DNA from 3 places in the Paenibacillus sp. 2003 genome. Region 2 is predicted to be linked to each of the others. Evidence: riboswitches for the same ligand, from Rfam matches in the RefSeq annotation. Region 2 holds a riboswitch; each other region holds the start of a gene.
What was found. A riboswitch is a leader RNA that binds a small molecule or an ion and turns the genes downstream of it on or off. The one in region 2 is predicted to bind cyclic di-AMP.

Region 1 (7,003 bases), on a different contig from region 2:
CGGCAAGATCACCCAGGCCGAAGCGGATAAGGCCTATGAGAAAATGCTATCGTTCAAACCGGAAAGCGAGCGTAAAACGGTGGAAAGCGCCCCTTATTTCCGTGACTATATCCGGAATCTGGCGATCAAAGAGTTGGGAATCAGTGAAGCGATGCTGGATCATGGGGGATTGAACATCTACACCACCCTGGATCTGCGTGTTCAAAAAGCAGCTGAAGACGCCATAGCGAAGGGTATGGATGCCAAAAGTGAGCTGGAGACGGCTCTGGTGTCCATCGACCCTCGGACGGGCTACATCAAAGCCATGGTGGGCGGCAAGAATTATCGCACCAATCAGATTAACCATGTTCTGGCGACAACGCGCCAGCCAGGTTCGGCGTTTAAACCGATTATGTATCTGGCAGCCCTGGAATCCAAGCAGCTCACCAGTGCATCCATATTTAACAGTGAACCTACCCTGTTTCACTATGACAATGACCGCAAAACCTATAAACCCGGCAACTTTGGAGACAAGTATCTGGGTGAGATTGATCTAAGGCAAGCGATCGCCGCTTCAGACAACATCTATGCGGTGAACACCATTATGCAGATCGGTCCTGAGCAGGTTGTGAGTATGGCAAAAAACCTCGGCATTACAAGCAACCTGAGCGCCGTACCTTCTCTTGCACTGGGAACGTCACCTGTCAGCCCGTTGGAGATGGCGTCGGCCTTTTCCGTCATTGCTGCTGGTGGACAACGGACGCCACCTGTCGCCATTCTGCAAGTGACGGATGCCGCAGGACGTGTGCTCTATGAATCGCCTCAAACCAAGGCTGAGACCGTTGTGGAACCTGCAGCAGCTTATGTCCTGACTCGTTTAATGGAAAGTGTCTTCGAAAATGGAGGAACGGGCAACCGGGTGTCTAAGGCGATTAAACGTCCGGTAGCCGGAAAAACTGGCACAACCAATACAGATGCCTGGTTGGTTGGATTCACACCGGAGCTCTCCACCGCGGTATGGGTTGGTTACGACCAAGGCAAAGCCATCTCCACTTCGGATGGCCGCCGGGCTGCGCCGATCTTTGCCCAGTTCACAGAGCAGGCACTTGCGAGCGTACCACCCAAAATCTTCACCGTGCCTGATCATGTCGTAAGTGTATATATTGACCCGGAATCCGGCAAGCTGGCAGGCAACGGTTGCGAAGAGAAACGATTGGAAGTTTTTATTGATGGTACTGAACCGACAGAGGTATGTCATGGTACGAAGGATGATTCGGATTCTGGAGAAGATGAGAAGACCCGTCAGGTACAGAATCAACAAGGCATACAGGAAGAGAAACATTCCTGGTGGGGAGATTTCAAACGTTGGTGGGTAGAATGACGCAAATACGCGATGACTTAGTTACGTCACCTATGACCCCTGGTTATATTAAGCATTTGGAAATTCACTTCGGATGAAAACTCATAATTATTCAGATCGTTGAATACGATTAATGCACAAGCAAAAGACCCCCAACCGAACTTTCCGGTCGAGGGGCCTTTTGTTTTTTTCTTTTATACTGTGTTGAATGATCTGCCTTAGGCGAGTGCTTCTTTCAATTCATCTGGAGAAGCATTCCACCATTCTTCGTTGTGTGAGATCAACAGTGTCTTAAGTGCAGCTCGAGCTTCGGGTCCAAGCTCATCCAGCATGAAGCGACGCTTCAAGGCATAATCCATGCGATTCACATGTTCCGCCAGCAGTTTCCATCCACGTCTTGCTTCCGTATCAATCCACATCTCACATGCCGTTGCTCCACCATACAGTTGGCCTTCCTCCGTGCGATCGACAGCTACCCACACCAGCCATACCTGGCGTCCGTTGGGCACATCTTCACGATTGGTAGAGAACTTGATATTGCGTTCCACCTTGCTCTTCGCATGCATCGCACCGATATCGATTTTGGCCTCTCCATTATCAATAATGACCGGGGAAAGGTTATTCAGATCAATGGAGCCTGCACCGAAGCCTTTATGCTTGCTTTTTGCACTAACGATATTCAAGGCAATCTGTTTTTTGCCGTTTTGCTCGTTTTGGTCCATGTTTATAACCTCCAAGGGTTGATACAAATATTTTAACTAATAATTGTCCCATTGCAAACATATACATGCTTTAGATGCTTGTCAACGGGAGGTATTTAACGATGATTCCACGACGCGCCAAGAGCTGGCTCACTGCATCCCTGGCCCTGTGTGTACTTGCCGGAGGGATATGGATCACTCTGGGTTATAATCGCTCAACTCATTCCGAATTGCCAGTACTCGCCCCCGAATCGGGCAAGCCCAAGGCAATAGCTCCAACCCCAGCACCTCCAGAAAGTGTACAGACCCCTACAGCCGAAGTGTACAGCAACCGTGTTGTGGAATATCACATGGATGTGAAGCTGGTCGATGGAAACGTATTGAAAGGGACTCAGACGATCACCTGGACTCATCCAGGCAAAAAAACCGTCAGCGAGCTTTACTTTCATATGTATCCCAACGCTTTCTCTTCTGCTGACACCACCTTTATGAAGGAATCCGGTGGAAAGCTTCGGGGTGATGTCATGCCTACCAATGGTTATGGTTCCATGAACATTACCGAAATGAAAACGGAGGACGGGCTCTCTCTGCTGCACCGGATGCAGTATGTGCAACCAGATGACGGAAATATCAAGGACACCACCCTCATTAAAGTACGCCTGCCCAAACCCGTCAAAGGCGGGGAAAGTATCACACTCCACACCCGATTTGAAGTGAATCTGCCAAAGATTTTTGCCCGGATGGGAACTGCTGATCATTTTGTCATGGCAGGTCAATGGTTTCCCAAATTAAGTGCCTATGAACCTGTGGGCAGACGTGGACGAACAACGGAAGGCTGGAATCTGCACCAGTACCATGGCAATTCAGAGTTTTACGCTGACTTCGGTATATATAGTGTACGTATTCGGGTGCCTGAAACATACAAAGTGGCTGCTACCGGATTTCCAACGCAGCAAGCTGTGGTGAAGAATGGAGAAAAGGTCTATCAATTCTATGCCGATGATGTACATGATTTTGCCTGGGCAGCTTCACCGGATTTTGTCTACGCCGAGGAACCCTTCTCTGCACCCAATGTGCCTGGTGTACGAATCAAGTTATATTTGGACCCTGCTCATCAGGATCTAAAAGAACGTTATTTCCATGCCGCGAAGGCCGCACTAGCCAATTATAGCAAATGGTTTGGCCCATATCCTTACGCTACCTTATCCATCGTTGTTCCACCCAAAGCGGGGAACGGTGCTGGAGGTATGGAATACCCTACGCTAGTTACGGCCTTTGGAGCCGATGATACTACCCCAGGTTATGACCTGGAACGTACCGTAGTCCACGAGATTGGACACCAGTACTTCTACGGCATGGTTGCCAGCAACGAATTCGAAGAAGCCTGGCTGGATGAGGGATTCACCTCATATGCAGAAGACAAACTGATGGAGCAGGAATACGGATTGATTCCGAATCTGCCGGTACAATCGGGACTGATTACGTCTCCTTCATCCTTAACACAAGAATCCTGGAAGTTCGATTCACAGAATGAGTATGCAGCCAATGTCTATACACGTGGCAAGCTTGTATTGCTTGGTATCGAACATCAAGTCGGCACAAAAAAGATGGAACGCATTCTCTCTACCTATGTGAAGAAGTACCGCTTCAAACATCCCACTTCGGCTGATTTTCAAAACGTTGTGGAACAAGTGACCCGCACTTCCTGGTCTGATTATTTTGACCAATACGTCTATGGTAACGGAATGGCTGACTTTGCTGTAGAGAAGATTCGTGTTACGCCTGTACAGAAAGACGGCCAAACATTGTACGAGTCATCCGTGACGATCGCAAAAAGAGGGAGTGATTACAACGCCGTTCCTGTTCGAATTGCTTTTGAAGATGGACATATCCTCACCAAGCAATGGGATGGCAAAGAAGACCGCATTACCTATAAATTAACTCACACATCCCCCGTATCCTGGGCCATGACCGATCCCCTGTACACGATCGTGCTGGAGAACCGCCATATGAACAATTTCCTGAAATCCGGACTGGATGAGCGGGCGAAGTCCCGCTGGAGCATGAGTGTAACCAAACTAATAGAAGCCATATTCGGAGGTCTGTCATGGTGAGGTGGAAACGGTGAAAGCGAAAATACGTGAAGGCTGGTTTCTCGTCCGTCAGCATATGTTCATTGCCGCACTCTTATTTCTCTATCAACTCATTTGGGGATATTTCTTCTATCGAATGGTACAATCGGCTGTCATCCCACTGCTCCTGCGCTATCCAGATGCTGATGCAGGGGAGCTGAGTACACTTTTGTTCAAAATGGAAAGTCAACTTAACCTGTCTACCCATCCGGAGGTTCATCGTTATCTATGGATTCTAGGGGGCATGCTGCTGGTTCGCATGTTGATCAGCCCCCTCATTCAGGCAGGACTGCTCTACTCACTTCAGCACTTTAATTCTACAGAAGAGCGCATCCCCTTTGTCCGCGGAATCAAAAATCTGTGGAAACCGATGCTGCTGCTCCACACCATACGTACTTTATTGATACTTCTGCCCGCCTACTGGCTCATACCGAAGCTCTACTCGATTCTCATGGACGGATTTCATTCCCTTCAATTACTTTTGCCTGGTATACCTTATGTTGCTGCCTGGATTGTATATGGTTGGATCATCCACCATGCCATACTCTACATGCAGTTCGGTGTGTCGGCACCAGAAGGAGAAGGCGGGGCTCACGGTACTCTCAAAGCACTCTGGATTGCACTGCGTCATCTCACCGCTGTAATCGGCATTGCACTCCTGCTGGGCGGAGTACACCTGCTCGTCTTTGGGGCATTCACTTCAGCCTCATGGTTATTAACGGGACTTACCGGACTTATACTACAACAGACGTATCCACTTGCCAGATGTCTATTAAGTCTGTGGAAAATATGCAGCCATTTCCGATTATGGCAGTCCAAAATATCCAAAGGTGAGAGCACATAGTTTAAAAATTGTTACCATCACATGTTAAACTCATGGCCTAATATGTACTTATAAATAGGCAAACCTCAACCTTTCCCCGTCAAAGGTCGAGGTTTTTTTTGCTAAATTTGTTGCTAAACGTTGCCAAAGCCGTACTCCTCTGTTACAATAATCGCAGTGAGTTTTTAGTAACAACTTTGTAATCTTTACATTCATATTTGTAACTACTTAAAATTAAATCGTCATTTCTTGATTTCGCAGGTGCATAACTAGCATAGCCAAATTCCTGGCACCTGGGAAGCGGGGGAACCAGTTATGGGTGAATTGATCTTGCTACAGAGGGATCATAGGGGACCTTCAACCGAATCCTTAAGCTAACCTCGCAGGCGTTGGAAGGGGAATATCTCTTGTTCAAGAAGAAATTAACCGCAGCTGTACTTAGCATCACATTCGCTTTATCGCTTGGTGCAGGTAGCGCATTCGCAGATTCAAAGATGGACACAGTAATTGATTCAGCAATGGGAACTACATACAAAAGTGGGGGAACAACGCTTAACGGCTTTGACTGCTCCGGATTTACACGGTATGTATTCGACAAGTTGGGTATTGATTTGGCACGCCAATCCAGTTCCCAATTCGACATGGGCGATTCCGTATCCCGCATGGAAATGAGAGCTGGCGATCTGGTGTTCTTTAATACAACAGGTAAAGGCGTATCCCATGTAGGAATCTTTGTAGGGGATGGAAAGTTCGCACACTCCTCTTCTTCCAAAGGCGTTACGATCAGTGCATTGAGTGAAAACTATTGGGCCAATCGTTATGTTGGCGCGAAACGGATTATGAGCACGGACGCATATGAATCACTGGCCCTTGACTAGGGACAAGCTGAGCAACATGATGCTGTAACCATTAACCATACTGGAACGAAGCAAGAAGCATAACAGAACCGCCCGGTACATTCTCCGCAGGAATGTATCCGGCGGTTTTTTTGTGCTTCAATCCTTATTTATATTACAAGTTATACTCGGGGTATATCCTGCGACATCAGCAAGTCCATTTTGCGTTCGTTTGTCCGTGCCCTTATGATGTTTTTACCCATCCCGTTATAATATAAACGGAATTACCGGAACTTTTGTTTCATTTTTTTTCTTGGGAAGGAAGACTTGCTAAATGAACATCTCTTTTGTAGAGTGGACAAAGAGTTCTGTTTCAAGGAAAGGAGCATGCAGGTGTATGAAGGAAACCCCTGTGACGTTTCACGTTGTACCCATGCGAGAAGAACATGCGGAGCTTATCTGCAGTTGGCAGTATGACCCGCCTTACAATATCTACAGCTGGCTCCCCTGGGAGCAGATGAAAGCTCTGGAAGTGGAATTCGGAGATGCACAGCTGCGGCAAGAGCAATATGCGATCGTCCTGGATCAGAACGATCGTATATGTGGGTTTGCTCAATACTTCCCACTTCAAGGGGTAACCCGGATTGGCCTTGGCATGCATCCAGAGCTGTGTGGTCAGGGTCAAGGCACAGCTTTTGTCACGGCCATTGTACAGGAAGCCATTCGCCGAAATCCGAAGAATGAGATCGATCTGGAAGTGCTCACTTGGAATGCTCGTGCCATTCAAGTCTATCTGAAGAGTGGATTTGTCACCCAGGATACATACGAGCGACAGACCCCAAGCGGCTTAAAGCCCTTTCACTGTATGGTTTATGAAGGGCCTCGTGATTAAAATCCATTGCAAAACAACCAAATTTGCGCCTTGTTATGTGATTAGTTCAAAAATTTCCCACAAAATGCTATGATGTCAGTACAGGTTCCGTTATAATGATATGGATAGTTTCAGGTTAGATGATCTTTCATTCTGGAGGGGACATAAGGGATGCACAAATGGATCATGAGCGGAGTATTTTTTGCAGCATGCGCTTTAGCTATTGTTTTAATGTTTACGCTTCCAGGGAAAGAAGAAGTGGCTGAAGAAGCCAAGCCAACCATGCCGGAAGTAACATTGG
Region 2 (7,003 bases):
TAAACTTCTGGCTCATTTTGAAACGCAATTTTATATCTTTATCAGCTTTTACAACTTTATTATTTTCATGCATTTCAATGCCATGGCTGTATTTTCCCTAAGGTTGGGTAATATACGAAGGGGCATCTTCAAGCTGCAACCGAAATTTTGTGCTGATACATAAAAGTTGCACTAGACAAAAACAATTGAAGGAGTACAATGTAACAATAAACATAAAAATTTAGATATATCATGAGCGGTTTGTTCCGCAACAATATTTCCAAATCAATAATTCAAAGTCAGGTGATTATCGTATGAGTAAAAAAAATCCGTTCAACGCTACTTCAAGAGAATCATTGTCTACTGCGGGCATCGCCCCTTCCCTTGGAGAAGCACACAGTTCCATGAAAGTTCCGCAGAATGCCGCATGGTGGAAGAAATTCCTCGCCTTTGTAGGCCCAGGATACCTTGTTGCCGTAGGTTACATGGACCCCGGGAACTGGGCAACAGATATCGCAGGCGGCTCACAGTTCGGGTATACCTTGTTATCCGTTATCCTGTTATCAAACCTGATGGCCGTTGTCCTTCAGTCGCTGGCTGGCAAGCTCGGCATCGTCACTGGACGGGATCTGGCTCAAGCCTGTCGTGAACGATTCAGCATGCCTGTTGTCATGATGTTATGGATACTGTGTGAGCTTGCCATTGCAGCCACCGATCTGGCTGAAGTCATTGGTTCTGCCATCGCGTTAAAGCTGTTATTTAACATTCCCATGTTATACGGCGTTATCATCACCGCAGTTGATGTACTCCTGATTCTTGTACTGCAAAACAAAGGCTTCCGTGCCTTGGAGACTCTCGTCATTGTGCTGATGGCAACCATCGCCCTCTGCTTCGGTATTGACCTGTTTCTGGCAAAACCGGATATGGGCGGTGTGCTCCATGGTTTTGTACCAAATGTTGAGATTCTGCAAAACCCGGCTATGCTCTACATCGCCATTGGTATTATTGGAGCAACCGTGATGCCGCATAATCTGTATCTGCATTCTTCCATTGTGCAGACCCGTCAGATCGAACAGACACCACAGGGCAAAAAAGAAGCCATTCGGTACTCGACCATGGACTCTACGATCGCGTTGACACTGGCCCTGTTCATCAATGCGGCCATCCTGATTGTATCTGCTGCTGTATTTCACAGTGCTGGCATGACGCAGGTTGCCGAGATCGCAGATGCCTACCATCTGCTGACACCTCTTTTGGGTACAACGGTTGCAAGTATCCTGTTCGGTGTGGCGCTGTTAGCATCAGGTCAGAACTCTACCCTTACAGGTACACTCGCTGGGCAGATCGTTATGGAAGGTTTCCTGAACATTCGAATTCCGGCTTGGCTGCGCAGACTAGTCACACGTCTGATCGCCATCATCCCGGCGGTAATTGTGACAGCCATTGCAGGAGAACATGGCACAGAAGAACTGCTCATTTTGAGCCAGGTCGTGCTGTCTCTTCAATTGCCCTTTGCTGTAATTCCCCTGGTGATGTTCACAAGTGATAAAAAAAGCATGGGTGCATTCGCCAACAAAATGTGGCTCAAAATCATCTCATGGTTCATTGCAGCTGTTATCGTTGTGCTGAATGTATATCTGATCATTCAAACGATCCGGTTATTCTAATCTCGTTCTAATCGACTAAATACTAAAAAGGCTGATCAACTCTGGTATGCAATACCCAAGTTGATCAGCCTTTATTGTTGCAATACAGCAACATGTTTCCTTTTATAGTAAAACTCAAACTCCAATAAACAACCATCTAAATCTAATCCTGATTTGGTATCAGTAATGGCAGGAGTTGATCCAATGAATCCACAGTCCAATCCGCACGTTTGTCATCCGATAGTTCTGGCTGGAATCTTCCGTAACCCTGCATAATTCGAATCGTACGCATGCCCAGCTTCCGAGCAGGTATAATGTCGTTATCGATCCGATCGCCGATCATGACGGCTTCCTCCGGTTTACAACCGGCCTGCTTCAAGGCCACAGCGTATAACTCAGGGTCTGGCTTGGACACTCCTTCTTCAGCCGAACATGCCAGAACATCAACATACTTCCGCAACCCGTAGCTCTCCAGTCTCTCTTCCGTTCCAGGACTCTGATTGGCAATAATACCAATGCGATAATGCCGTGACAACTGCTGAAGAACGGAATCCGCTGAAGGAAAAGGACGTTCAAGATCTTTTTGAAACTTCAACTTGTCCTGAATCTGTTTCTGGTGTCCCTCGTCTTCAACAAATGTGCGAATCGCCACTCTCATAGGCCATTGCTCATATTTCTGGTAACAGTTCGCGAACAGTTCGCGTACCGCCTCAATCTTCACCGGATACCCCAATGCACAGGCTTCGCGGACGAACTGTCCGATAATATCATCAACCGGCTCCCATTCATCCACCAGCGTATCTCCAACATCAAAAAACAACCATTTCAATCCACCTACATCCGGCACGCCAATTCCTCCTTGTAAGCCACAGGTGATTCCTGATCCTAATCTAAAAGTTCGCGTTCACCTTTAAACCCATAAAAAAGAAGACTCACCATCATGCATGAGTCTCCTCAAACTTCCGTTTATCGATACATTCAATTATAACAGGCACCTTACACCTGAGCAATCACAAGCTATGGCATTAACCATTGAGGAGAAAGCCAACTTCCCCATTGAGCGAATATACAATCCGGTCTGCGCCCATGCCCCGATAGATGCCCTTAGGATGACTCTGCTCCGTAATGACGCACAGGGATTTCGAAGTCCATGAACGGCAGATCTGTAAATAACGACAGGTCAGATTCAGGCTGTTCTCGAAAATAAACACGTTACCTACGCTGCCCTGCGGCAAAAACCATTTTTGAGCTGCAGCTGTATTCATGCGAATGACATGTTCTACTCCGATTCTACGGAGTCTGCGCTCTTCCCCTGCACTGTTGGTTAGAACGGCAAACGGCATTTTTTTGTACATCAGCAATTTAATAAATTTGCGTCCTGCTTCATTTGGAGCAGTCACTAAAATCATCTCAGTATCCATCATTCGTTCCTCCCTTGGCGTGAAAAGACAACAAAAAAGAAGCGTGGGGGACCAAGGCCTCCCGAACGCTTCTTAAATAACCCATGGCGAAAACACCATGAACCAGCGTACGGCTTGTTGCCTCTCCCTTTAACGCTTACGAGGTTAGCTGACGGATTCGGGCGCGAGAGTCGCCCTATTTCCGGCTGTCACCGGAAAATTCACCCCATGAATGCCCACTGTCCTGGACAGCGCATTCCGTTGGTTCCCCCGTTTCCCATTCATCAATGAATGGAAACTCAGCGATTAAAACATCGTTCGTATATCTTAAGGTAAGATCGAGCGATATTATCGTTTGTTTCGTTTTTCAAGTACAATTTAGTTTAAATTGAAATTACGTTATGAATCATACACCCCCGCCATGACGGTGTAAAGTCCTTACAGATCACCAAATCGGCAGATTTTTGCCAATACTCGTTTATAATAACGCTTACAATAAGGTTATACTCTATCCATCTCTTCAAGGCTATCTAATTCTCACTCTGACGAAAATCACTTCGCAATTCATTCACGTATTCTGCACAACTTGCCTGTTTTGATGCTTTTAACACCACATTAGTTTTGCAATATTTAATTGTAGCCAATATAATAGAAGATATAAGAGTAAATAAATGGAGGCGATTTAGATGACAGTCTACGATTACAAAGTGAATACCCTTCGCGGTCAAGAAGTTGAAATGTCCGACTACCGTGACAAAGTGCTCCTGATTGTGAATACGGCAAGCTCATGCGGCCTCACTCCTCAATTCAAAGGTCTGCAAGAACTGCAAGACAAATTTCAAGATGCTCCATTTGAAGTTCTTGGTTTCCCAAGCAACCAGTTTGCACAGGAAAAAGGATCTTCCGACGATATTGCCGAGTTCTGTCAGATGAATTATGGCGTAAGCTTCCCAATGTTTGAGAAAATTGATGTGAACGGCTCAAGCGCTCACCCTCTTTTCCAACACCTTAGCACAGAAGCTCCTGGCCTGCTCGGCTCCAAAGCAATCAAATGGAACTTCACCAAATTCCTTGTGGATCAGAACGGACAGGTACTGAAACGTTATGCTCCCAAAACAACACCGGACAAGATTGAAGAAGATATCAAGAACTTACTTCAAAAATAATACACAGGCCACCCGTAGCCGTAAGGTAGAGCACCATTGCCCCGGTAATGGATGGCTTTTTTTCTCAACCCAGATGTCATACTGTTCGAAAAAGACAAAAAAAGAAGCTCTCCAATAACGGAAAGCTTCTTTTTCATCGTTCATATGATGCGGTCGAGAGGACTCGAACCTCCACGGGCATACGCCCACTACCCCCTCAAGATAGCGTGTCTGCCATTCCACCACGACCGCATGTCGTAAATAATCGGCAACAGAATTGATTATACCGGGTTCAGAACTAAAAGTAAAGTATTTTTTAATACTACTTTTTCAGCTAGGCATTTTCATCAAAAATCGCATAATCTCGTCATCTTTACCCATGAACTGCATATTATTAGATTTGATCTCCTCTTTTTCGGTAAGAGCCGATCTTGTTGATTCATTTATATATAGTCCTTCCTTCTATATAGTTCTCCCTGCACTCCACCACACAAATGACACATTAAGTTATATAAAATAACACAAATATTAAATTACAGATTTAATCCATTAAATTTCACGGATACCATTGACAAAAAGTGGACATTTATGGGAAGATAACTATCATATAATTCGGATTTATAAACATAAAGCAAACAAAAAGGATTATAAATGTCACTATAAGTGACATTTAACGAACACAGGAGGCGAATGATTGTGAACCGTGGGAATAAGCTGCTCGATTATGTCAACCTGCTTGATTCCTCTATTCAGGTTGGAGGGTTCACCCATTCCTTCGGCATGGATATCCATATCAGGGAGGGTACCATTCGTAATGCTGAAGATCTCGAATCATTCATGCGTTGTCAGTTGCATCCCAGCATCGTTCGTCTTGAAGGTATGGCCATCAAAGGCATCTATACCGCAGCAGATCACAAAGATACATGGCGGATAGCTCTAATCGACAAGCTCGTCCATGTTCAGCGAACCCCTGGAGATCTCAGAGAACAAGCTGCCGCCATGGGTAAACGATTGATCAGACTTGCACGTGCTCTGCACCCCTGGATTGAATTCAGCCAGCTCGAACAGATCTGTGCCAAATACGATTCGGTTGGCTGCCTCTCCACTGTTCACGCCTGGATTAACCACCACCTCGACATCCCGGTCGAGGAGGCGGTCCTTGGTTACCTGCATTCAGCCATGAATGCCTGCATAACCGAAGCCTCCAAAGTCATTCCCCTGAACAACGATACAACCAAGGATCTGATGGTCCGCCTGGCCACAGATCTGGAGAATGAATGGAAGACCGTCAGCGCCTCGGCTGCGGATGGACTGGCACAGCCAACCTCGATGTCCATGAAATCGTTTTTCCCCAGTTTCCATATGCTTGGAGCTGGACTTCATGCCTACAGGGCCTAATCCTCTTCCTCCTCATACCTGCTCCCCTTCATTCAGACAAACTAAAAAACACGCGGCAACCTCCTTGCCGACGTGTTTTTTGTCATTTTATTTGTTTTATTTACGTATTTACGCCATTTATCATCACAAAATACACTTTTTTCCGTCTTTTTTAATTGTTAGATGACGAATTTACGTATATAATGAAACATACAGCTCGCATTTCTATATATTCTACATGATGAAAGGGCGGCTGAATACTACATTCTAACCAGGGGTGAACCCTTTTGAACAAGAAAAAACCAGTTACTCCGTTCGGATGGGCCATCAAACGACGGCTAACCGAACTTCAAGTGGACCAGAAGACCTTTTGTGAACAGCATGGCATCCCACCCTATCGTTTATCCAATCTTATTCACGGCACACGCAAAGCAACCCGATTCAGGCACCTGGTCGCTGATATTTTGGATATTCCAGATGAACTGAGATAAGATTTCTGCCAAAGGAGGGTCTCATCCATGAGACATGTTACATCCGATCTGGAGAGGCTGTCGTTCCAGTCCATACGTCACCAACTCATCATCGTTGATCACAATTGGATTATCCAAAGTTGTAACCGTGCCTGGCAACAGGGACTTGGTCAATGCTCACCTAACCCGGATATACACAGTAGTTATAGACATTACCTGCATCTGACGGAAGCCTGGGCAAAACGAGGCAAGAACGCTAACATGGCACTTGTCGCACAGAATTTGAAAGAACGCGGAATACCCTTTAATCGAAATCATACATATGACATCTGCGTGTATACTGTATACAACGAAAAGAGGTGGTTTCGTGTAGAACTCACCCCTCTATCTTATGCAAATTCAATTCTGGATACCAATCTCGCTTTGATTGCACACATGGATATTACCGAACAGAGAAAGACAGAACACCAATTGAAGAAGGCATTGTCTGAAGTGCGCACATTGCGCGGACTGCTGCCTATTTGCGCCGTCTGCAAACAAATCAAGGACGAAGAGGAACACTGGAACTCCGTTGAGAGTTATCTGGAGAAGCATACCCACGCCGAATTCACCCATGACATCTGTCCGGAATGCATCCGGCGGTTATATCCCAAATACTCGAATATCCTGGACAAGCGTTCCTGAAACCTTTCTCCACTCGCCGACTAACTACAACTATACGGAGAGATGATGTTCAAACTGCGACATATCCAGTTCTTGCGGTGTCCCGTGCAGGGTTATGGTTCCTTTGTCCATGATATAGATGTAATCTGCGGCACTTCGTACAAAATCGATACTCTGCTCTACCAGCAAAACCGAGAGGTTCCCCTTTGCCTTGAGCTGCAAAATAACCTGCCGAATGTCCTCCACGATAGAAGGCTGGATGCCTTCTGTCGGCTCATCAAGTAGCAACAACCCCGGACGCGAAGCCAACGCCCGGGCGAATG
Region 3 (7,003 bases), on a different contig from region 2:
GGAGGCTTTTGACGAATCCAACGGGACTTTGTTATTTTATGAATCGCCTCACCGTATTCGGAAAACATTAGTCCACCTCGAAGAAATTCTGGGTGATCGCTCGATTGTCCTGGCTCGTGAACTAACCAAGCGTCATGAGGAATTCGCAAGGGGCACCGTGAAGGAATGTATAGACTGGCTTGAAGAACATCCGCCTCTTGGCGAGTACTGTTTGCTGGTAGAAGGCATTAAGGAAGAGGAGCGTAAGGCTGAGCGCGAAGCATGGTGGCAGCTCATGTCACTCGCGGATCATGTCAGCCATTATGAGGGTGAAGGACATAACCGCAAAGATGCAATGAAAAAAACGGCTACCGATCGCGGTCTGACGAAACGGGATGTATATAATGCATTAATCGAGTAGTAATCTAACCAAATATCTTCTGTTGAATAACCTGAAAAGAAGCTTATATCCAACCTTAGTGGAATATTAAAAAGAGCAGAGTGGCTCAAAAAAAATTCCAAACAAATTTCATTCTCTTCCGGGCAAAAAAAATACCTTCCGCGGTGGGGTTCACACCGGGAAGGTCATTAAGGAATATTAAAAAGGTTAGAAATAACAATTTAGATAAGTCCAGTATACCTGGTTTTTCTTATTTTGTCACAGGTGCAGGGATTTCGGAAATACATTCGTTACAAACAATTTTACCTTTGAAGTAAGTAACGTTCTCTGCATTACCACAGAAGATACAAGCAGGCTCGTATTTTTTCAACATGATGCGCTCGCCGTCAACGTAGATTTCCAGAGCATCTTTTTCACCAATACCGAGCGTACGGCGCAATTCAATTGGAATAACTACCCGTCCCAGTTCGTCCACTTTTCTTACAATACCTGTTGATTTCATCATTATAATCAGTGCTCCTCTCAGCTAACTATCATTGTCATTATTCGACATTATTTTATGTTTTATGATACCCATCATACCAACGATTCCCAAATCAGTCAACCTTAAAATTAGCTTAAAATTAAGGATGTTTTTCACAAGGTTACTGGTGGTAAGGGATTGGCAGCCGTTTTTCGCATTTAAACCTCAATGTCAGCTTTGTCGATTTGGAAAACGACAAAACTACTTAATTCGACAAAGTTCGTCATATAGTGTCGAATCTTAGGTGAATCGCAGAGCTCAAAGCGTTAATATAAAAGAGATTAAAGGAGTGAGTCGACATGGAACAACGTTTAACGGAAGAGAAAGTATTCAAAGATCCGGTACATAATTATATCCACGTGCAAGATCCGGTTATATGGCAGTTAATTAACACCCCGGAATTTCAGCGTTTACGCCGGGTTCGTCAGCTGGGCACATCTTACCTTACCTTTCACGGAGCAGAGCATAGTCGGTTCTCACATTCACTAGGTGTTTATGAGATCACACGCAAGATCATTTCTCAATTTGAAAGAAGTCATTATTCGGATTGGCCGAAGGAAGAAAAGATTGTAGCTCTGTGTGCAGCTCTACTTCATGATCTCGGGCATGGGCCATTCTCTCACTCCATCGAGGAAGCTTTTGACATGAATCACGAAGAATGGACTTGTCGCATTATTACAGGTGATACCGAAGTAGGGGCGATCTTAAGACGGTATGCTCCTGATTTTCCTGAGAAAGTAGCGTCTGTCATTCAAAAAACGTATGAAAAGCCGATTGTGGTGAACTTGGTGACCAGTCCGCTTGATGCAGACCGAATGGACTATTTGCTCAGGGATGCCTATTTTACAGGTGTAAATTACGGCACGATTGACCTTGATCGTATCCTTCGGATGCTGCGTCCTTATCATGGGCGGATTGTAGTCAAGGAGTCAGGCATGCATGCTGTGGAGGATTACCTCATGTCTCGGTATCAGATGTATTGGCAGATTTACTTCCATCCGGTAACTCGTAGTTCTGAAATTATATTGCGGCAAATATTCAAGCGAGCAAAAACACTCATACAACATGGTTTTAAATTTCGCTTCATGATTGATCCACTCCCTCAATTATTTGCAGGAGAATTATCCGTAGATGAATATTTGCAGTTGGATGAAGCCTTAATTCAGACGGCATTTACGCAGTGGCGCAAGGAGGACGATACTGTTCTAAGTGAGTTATGCGAACGTTTTATGGATCGCAAGTTATATAAGTATGTAGAGCTTGAACAGGTCGACTTGACAATGATGGAAGAGATTCGGGAAGCTTTTGTACAGGCTGGTCTCGATCCCGAATATGATCTTGAAATTGATTTTCCCTCGGATAATCCGTATGATGTGTTTCGTCCGGATGAATCTACAGATAAGCAGATTCTTCTTCTGGATCGACAGGACAATTTACGTGAGTTGTCAGAAGTATCTGACATTGTCCGTTCCATCAGTGGGCTTCACCGAGGGAAACATCATTTGTATTACCCGCAAAACAAGGTGGATGCGATTATTCACGAATTACCGTCACATATACGCCCCTATTTCTTGTAATCGTGTGGGTATAATCCGATGAAGAATTTCGATATCAAAACACTTTCTAAAAGAGCTATTTTTCATGATACAGTAATCTGCTTTAATGGGGCGTATATGTAGATCGACATAATTTTGTAAATGCAAGCAGGAAGAATGAGCACAATTAGCAATATATAGATCAGAATATCCGTATATCTTCTATATATTGTAGTTGTGAAGAAACAAACGTAATGATGTAATACACAGATACCCAAAATGTTTTATGTATGAGTCATTGAATTATTGAATTTTACAAATTTGATTTTGAAAAAGAAGATAGTCGTTATTTCGACATGAAGGGAGATACAGACATGATGCTGTTCGACACACATACACATCTGGATGCACCACAATTCGACGAGGACCGCGAGGACATGATTCAGCGTGCTGTGGATGCAGGAGTTGGTCGCATGATCAACATTGGTTTTAACCGGGAGACAATTCCAACCACAATGAAACTCGCTGAAACATATGACTTTATATATGCAGCTGTAGGGTGGCATCCCGTAGATGCGATCACAATGCAGGAGGGCGATTTGGAGTGGATTGCATCTTTATGCAAACATGAAAAAGTGGTTGCGATCGGTGAGATTGGATTGGATTATCATTGGGATACATCACCAAAAGAAATACAGCATCGCGTATTACGACAACAAATTGCTTTGGCGCGTGAAGTGAACATGCCGATTGTCATCCATAATCGGGATGCACATGAGGATATCATAAGAATTTTGCGTGAAGAGAAGGCGGGTGAGGTTGGTGGTGTAATGCACTCGTTCTCGGGCAGCTGGGAAACAGCGAAAAGTTGTCTAGATATGGGCTTCCATCTCTCTTTCGGAGGACCGATCACATTCAAAAATGCAAAGCAGCCCAAAGAGGTGCTGGCGAAGGTTCCTATGGACCGGTTTTTCATTGAAACAGATGCTCCATATTTGACACCTCACCCTTATCGTGGGAAGCGAAATGAGACAGCGCATGTACGTCTGGTTGCAGAGGCAGCAGCGGAAATTAAAGGCATTTCGGTGGAGGAAATTGCTGCAATAACAACCAAAAATGCCATGGAACGATTTGGAATTCGTTAAAAAAACGAGCAAATGAGGTGAAAAAGGCAGGTAAGCGGAGGTAATTTGCCCTTTGATCCAAATAAATCAAGAATATTACAATATTTTAACCAAATATTCAGAAAAACGTACTTGATCAACGCTTTACAACATGCATCAAAACAGGATATCATCTTTTCAGTGAATTGTTGTGCGGAAAATTGGACAGATGTTCGGGGGATGAACAAAGGGACACTTTCCGATGAAACAACATTACTTTCATGAATCAGTCTCGCTGAGTCTCCGTTAACGGAGAGCGGGGGAACCAATAGGGCTTAAACATCGGTGTATTTGGCCGATGCGCAACGTTCGCTGACCCAAAAGCAGCGAAGGGAACTGCGAAGCCGTATTTGATTTCTTCTTTGGGTCTCGGGGTGAATTCAAGGGCGTCCGCCATGAGCGGGTGACCTAAGATAGGGCGGCTCTCTTTCGCCCGAACCCGACAGCTAACCTCGCAAGCGGAAAAAGAGAGGCAACCTCGTGCATGAATTTCCGATATTCAAAATCATTCGGAAGCCACGAAAGAGTTCCTCTTACACTCTTTCTTTGGCTTTTTTGTTTTTGAATAAAAGAAATATTGTCATCATACGGTAGGTATTCAGGAGGATGACATCATGTTGCGAAGATTGATTCATGGTGCAGAACCGGATTATGTTGGTCCAATCTGTGTTCTGTAGAAAATTTGGTATAGTCACGTCAAAGACATCATGCATTACTTTAGACGGCGAGGCTATGAAGGAGGACGGAGAAGTGGGCACATTCCAACCAGAAGAGACCCATGAGTCACGATCATCCAGTAAGTCTTTCGCGTTGCGGTGGAAGCATGAGAACATGCGTCAAATGGCATTGATCGCGATTTTCTCAATTGCGCTTACAATCATGATCTTGTTAGTCGTTTACGGTCAGGCCGGGAAACAAATTTCACTGGTTATTGATGGCAAAGCTCAGGTGGTAGAGACTCGTACAGGAATGCTTCAGGAAATGCTGGAGGAGCAGTCGATCACAGTCAGCCCTCACGATAAGGTATCCATGTCCATGAACGGGGCGATTACAGATGGAGACCGAATCGTTATTGAGCGGGCCGTTCCAGTCAACATTACGGCAGACGGAGACACCAAGACTCTGTATACAACCGATTCATCGGTAGAAGATGCAATTCAAAAATCAGGTATTCAAGTTGAAAGTAATGATAAAGTGTATCCGGCGCTTGGAACTTCGATCAAAGCGGATATGAAGATTCGTGTAGTGCGCGTAACAAAGCGTACAGTGGATGTAGAACATCCGATCGCTTACAAAGTAATTAAAACGGCTGACCCTAGCTTGTACAAAGGGGATAACCGTGTCGTTGTGAACGGCAAGGAAGGCAAACTTGTACAGCACATCGAAAAGGTATTTCAGGATGGGGAATTGGTCTCCAAAAAAATGGTCGGCAAATCTGTCGCGAATAATCGTGTAGATAAAGTGATTGCTGTCGGCACCAAAGCAAAACCGGTCGTGAAAGAACCAGAGATTCAGACCGTATCGGCTCAAACTTCAACAACCAAAAAGGCTACAACAACGAACTCGAAGAAAACATCTGCCTCGGGCAGCAAAGTAATTACCGTATCCGGGACTTCTTTTAAATACTCCAAAGTACTTAAAAATGTATCCATGACTGCCTACTCTTCCGAAGAGCCTGGCATTGGAACTAAAACAGCTTCCGGTACTCGTGTAACGGAAGGACGCACCATTGCGGTTGATCCCAAAGTCATTCCAATTGGCTGGTGGGTATATATCGAAGGTCTGGGATTCCGTCGTGCGGAAGATACAGGCGGTGCCATTAAAGGCAACAAAATTGATGTGTATTATGACAGTGTGAAGCATGCCCTGAATTTTGGACGTAAGAAAGGCAAGACGGTCTACGTGATCGGTCCGGTGAAGCCGGAAGCGAACTAAAATCGTTTTACTTTGAAATGGGAATGCTATAAAATAGTTGCATGAATGATTCATGCGGAATATGCGGCGGAGGAGTCTGAATTCAGTCTCCCCCGCCGTTTGGCAGAGAAGAGGATATTCCTCTTCTTTTTGCGTTAGAAAGGAAGAAATGGAACATGATAAAAGAAGTCATTGTGGTGGAAGGCCGTGACGATACGGTAGCCATCCGTCGTGCCGTTGAAGCCGATACAATAGAAACAGGTGGATCAGCCATCAACCAACGCATTCTGAAGCGGATTGCGCTTGCTCAGGAGAGACGGGGAGTCATTGTACTGACAGATCCGGATCATGCTGGCGAACGCATTCGTAAAATTATTGCGAATAAGGTCCCTGGCTGCAAACATGCCTTCATTCCGGAAGCCGATGCGACGCGCAAAGGAGACATTGGAGTGGAGAATGCCTCACCAGAGGCGATCCGTCATGCTCTGGCGCGTGTACATACTTCATACGAAGGTGCTCCGAGCCTGATCGATTGGGAGGACCTGATCGCGGCAGGACTTATTGTGCATCCGCAGGCTGCTGCACGTCGCATGGAGATGGGCAATCTGCTGGGCATCGGATATTGTAACGGGAAGCAGTTTCACAAACGTCTCAGTGTATTTCAGATTACACGGGAAGAGTTCTCTACAGCATTAGCGCAAATTGAACGTGAAGGATTGTGAGCATATGAAGGACATGGAAGAGACGATAGAAATTGCAACGCCCAAGCGAACCAAAGAAATTATTCAAAGACACGGATTCTCATTTAAGAAAAGTCTGGGCCAGAACTTTCTGATCGATCAAAATATACTGAACAAAATCGTTAATGCAGCCGATTTAGACCAGTCCAAGGGTGCACTGGAGATCGGTCCGGGTATTGGAGCCCTTACGGAACGACTCGCTCGGGTAGCTGGTCCTGTCACAGCCGTAGAGATTGATCAGCGCTTGATCCCCATCCTGGGAGAAGTGATGCAGCCTTATTCGAATGTACGTGTTCATCATGGGGACGTGCTGAAGCTTGATCTGGCTGAGTTGTTTAATACGGATTTTGCATCCGTGGACAAAGTCAGTGTCGTGGCTAACCTGCCTTATTATGTAACGACTCCAATCATGATGAAACTGTTGGAAGAGAAGCTGCCGGTAGACAGCATTGTTGTCATGATCCAAAAAGAAGTGGCTGAACGCATGGCTGCTGCACCAGGATCAAAAGACTACGGCAGTCTGAGCATCGCAGTTCAGTACTACAGTATGCCGGAGCTTGTGTGTATTGTGCCTCCTACAGTCTTCATTCCGCAACCTAATGTGGAATCAGCTGTTATTAAGCTGAAAGTGCGTGAGCAACCGCCAGTGGAGATTCCGGATGAAGCACACTACTTCGAAGTGGTACAGGCTTCTTTTGCCCAGCGGAGAAAAACAATCTCAAACAACTTGAAGGCACGCTTCTTCACAA

Region 1: linked by a shared signal. The riboswitch ahead of J2X75_RS29770 (C40 family peptidase) and the one ahead of J2X75_RS27295 (HAD family hydrolase) in region 2 are both predicted to bind cyclic di-AMP.
Region 3: linked by a shared signal. The riboswitch ahead of J2X75_RS29180 (resuscitation-promoting factor) and the one ahead of J2X75_RS27295 (HAD family hydrolase) in region 2 are both predicted to bind cyclic di-AMP.

Annotation. Positions count from the first base shown of each region.
Region 1 covers NZ_JAVDTB010000016.1:17,484-24,486, reverse strand. The annotation lists gene J2X75_RS29790 (transglycosylase domain-containing protein) at 1-1,360, shown strand, start outside; gene J2X75_RS29785 (YwhD family protein) at 1,558-2,061, opposite strand; gene J2X75_RS29780 (M1 family metallopeptidase) at 2,163-4,154, shown strand; gene J2X75_RS29775 (hypothetical protein) at 4,165-5,016, shown strand; cyclic di-AMP (ydaO/yuaA leader) riboswitch at 5,262-5,399, shown strand; gene J2X75_RS29770 (C40 family peptidase) at 5,403-5,873, shown strand; gene J2X75_RS29765 (GNAT family N-acetyltransferase) at 6,229-6,723, shown strand; gene J2X75_RS29760 (c-type cytochrome) at 6,874-7,003, shown strand, end outside.
Region 2 covers NZ_JAVDTB010000011.1:39,005-46,007, reverse strand. The annotation lists gene J2X75_RS27305 (Nramp family divalent metal transporter) at 294-1,646, shown strand; gene J2X75_RS27300 (HAD family hydrolase) at 1,789-2,472, opposite strand; gene J2X75_RS27295 (HAD family hydrolase) at 2,651-3,049, opposite strand; cyclic di-AMP (ydaO/yuaA leader) riboswitch at 3,165-3,340, opposite strand; gene J2X75_RS27290 (glutathione peroxidase) at 3,712-4,191, shown strand; tRNA gene J2X75_RS27285 (tRNA-Leu) at 4,340-4,422, opposite strand; gene J2X75_RS27280 (urease accessory protein UreF) at 4,867-5,568, shown strand; gene J2X75_RS27275 (hypothetical protein) at 5,835-6,038, shown strand; gene J2X75_RS27270 (nitrogen regulation protein NR(II)) at 6,066-6,701, shown strand; gene urtE (urea ABC transporter ATP-binding subunit UrtE) at 6,732-7,003, opposite strand, start outside.
Region 3 covers NZ_JAVDTB010000014.1:49,717-56,719, reverse strand. The annotation lists gene rsmI (16S rRNA (cytidine(1402)-2'-O)-methyltransferase) at 1-400, shown strand, start outside; gene J2X75_RS29195 (AbrB/MazE/SpoVT family DNA-binding domain-containing protein) at 630-884, opposite strand; gene J2X75_RS29190 (HD domain-containing protein) at 1,202-2,479, shown strand; gene J2X75_RS29185 (TatD family hydrolase) at 2,812-3,582, shown strand; cyclic di-AMP (ydaO/yuaA leader) riboswitch at 3,824-4,077, shown strand; gene J2X75_RS29180 (resuscitation-promoting factor) at 4,351-5,535, shown strand; gene rnmV (ribonuclease M5) at 5,691-6,236, shown strand; gene rsmA (16S rRNA (adenine(1518)-N(6)/adenine(1519)-N(6))-dimethyltransferase RsmA) at 6,241-7,003, shown strand, end outside.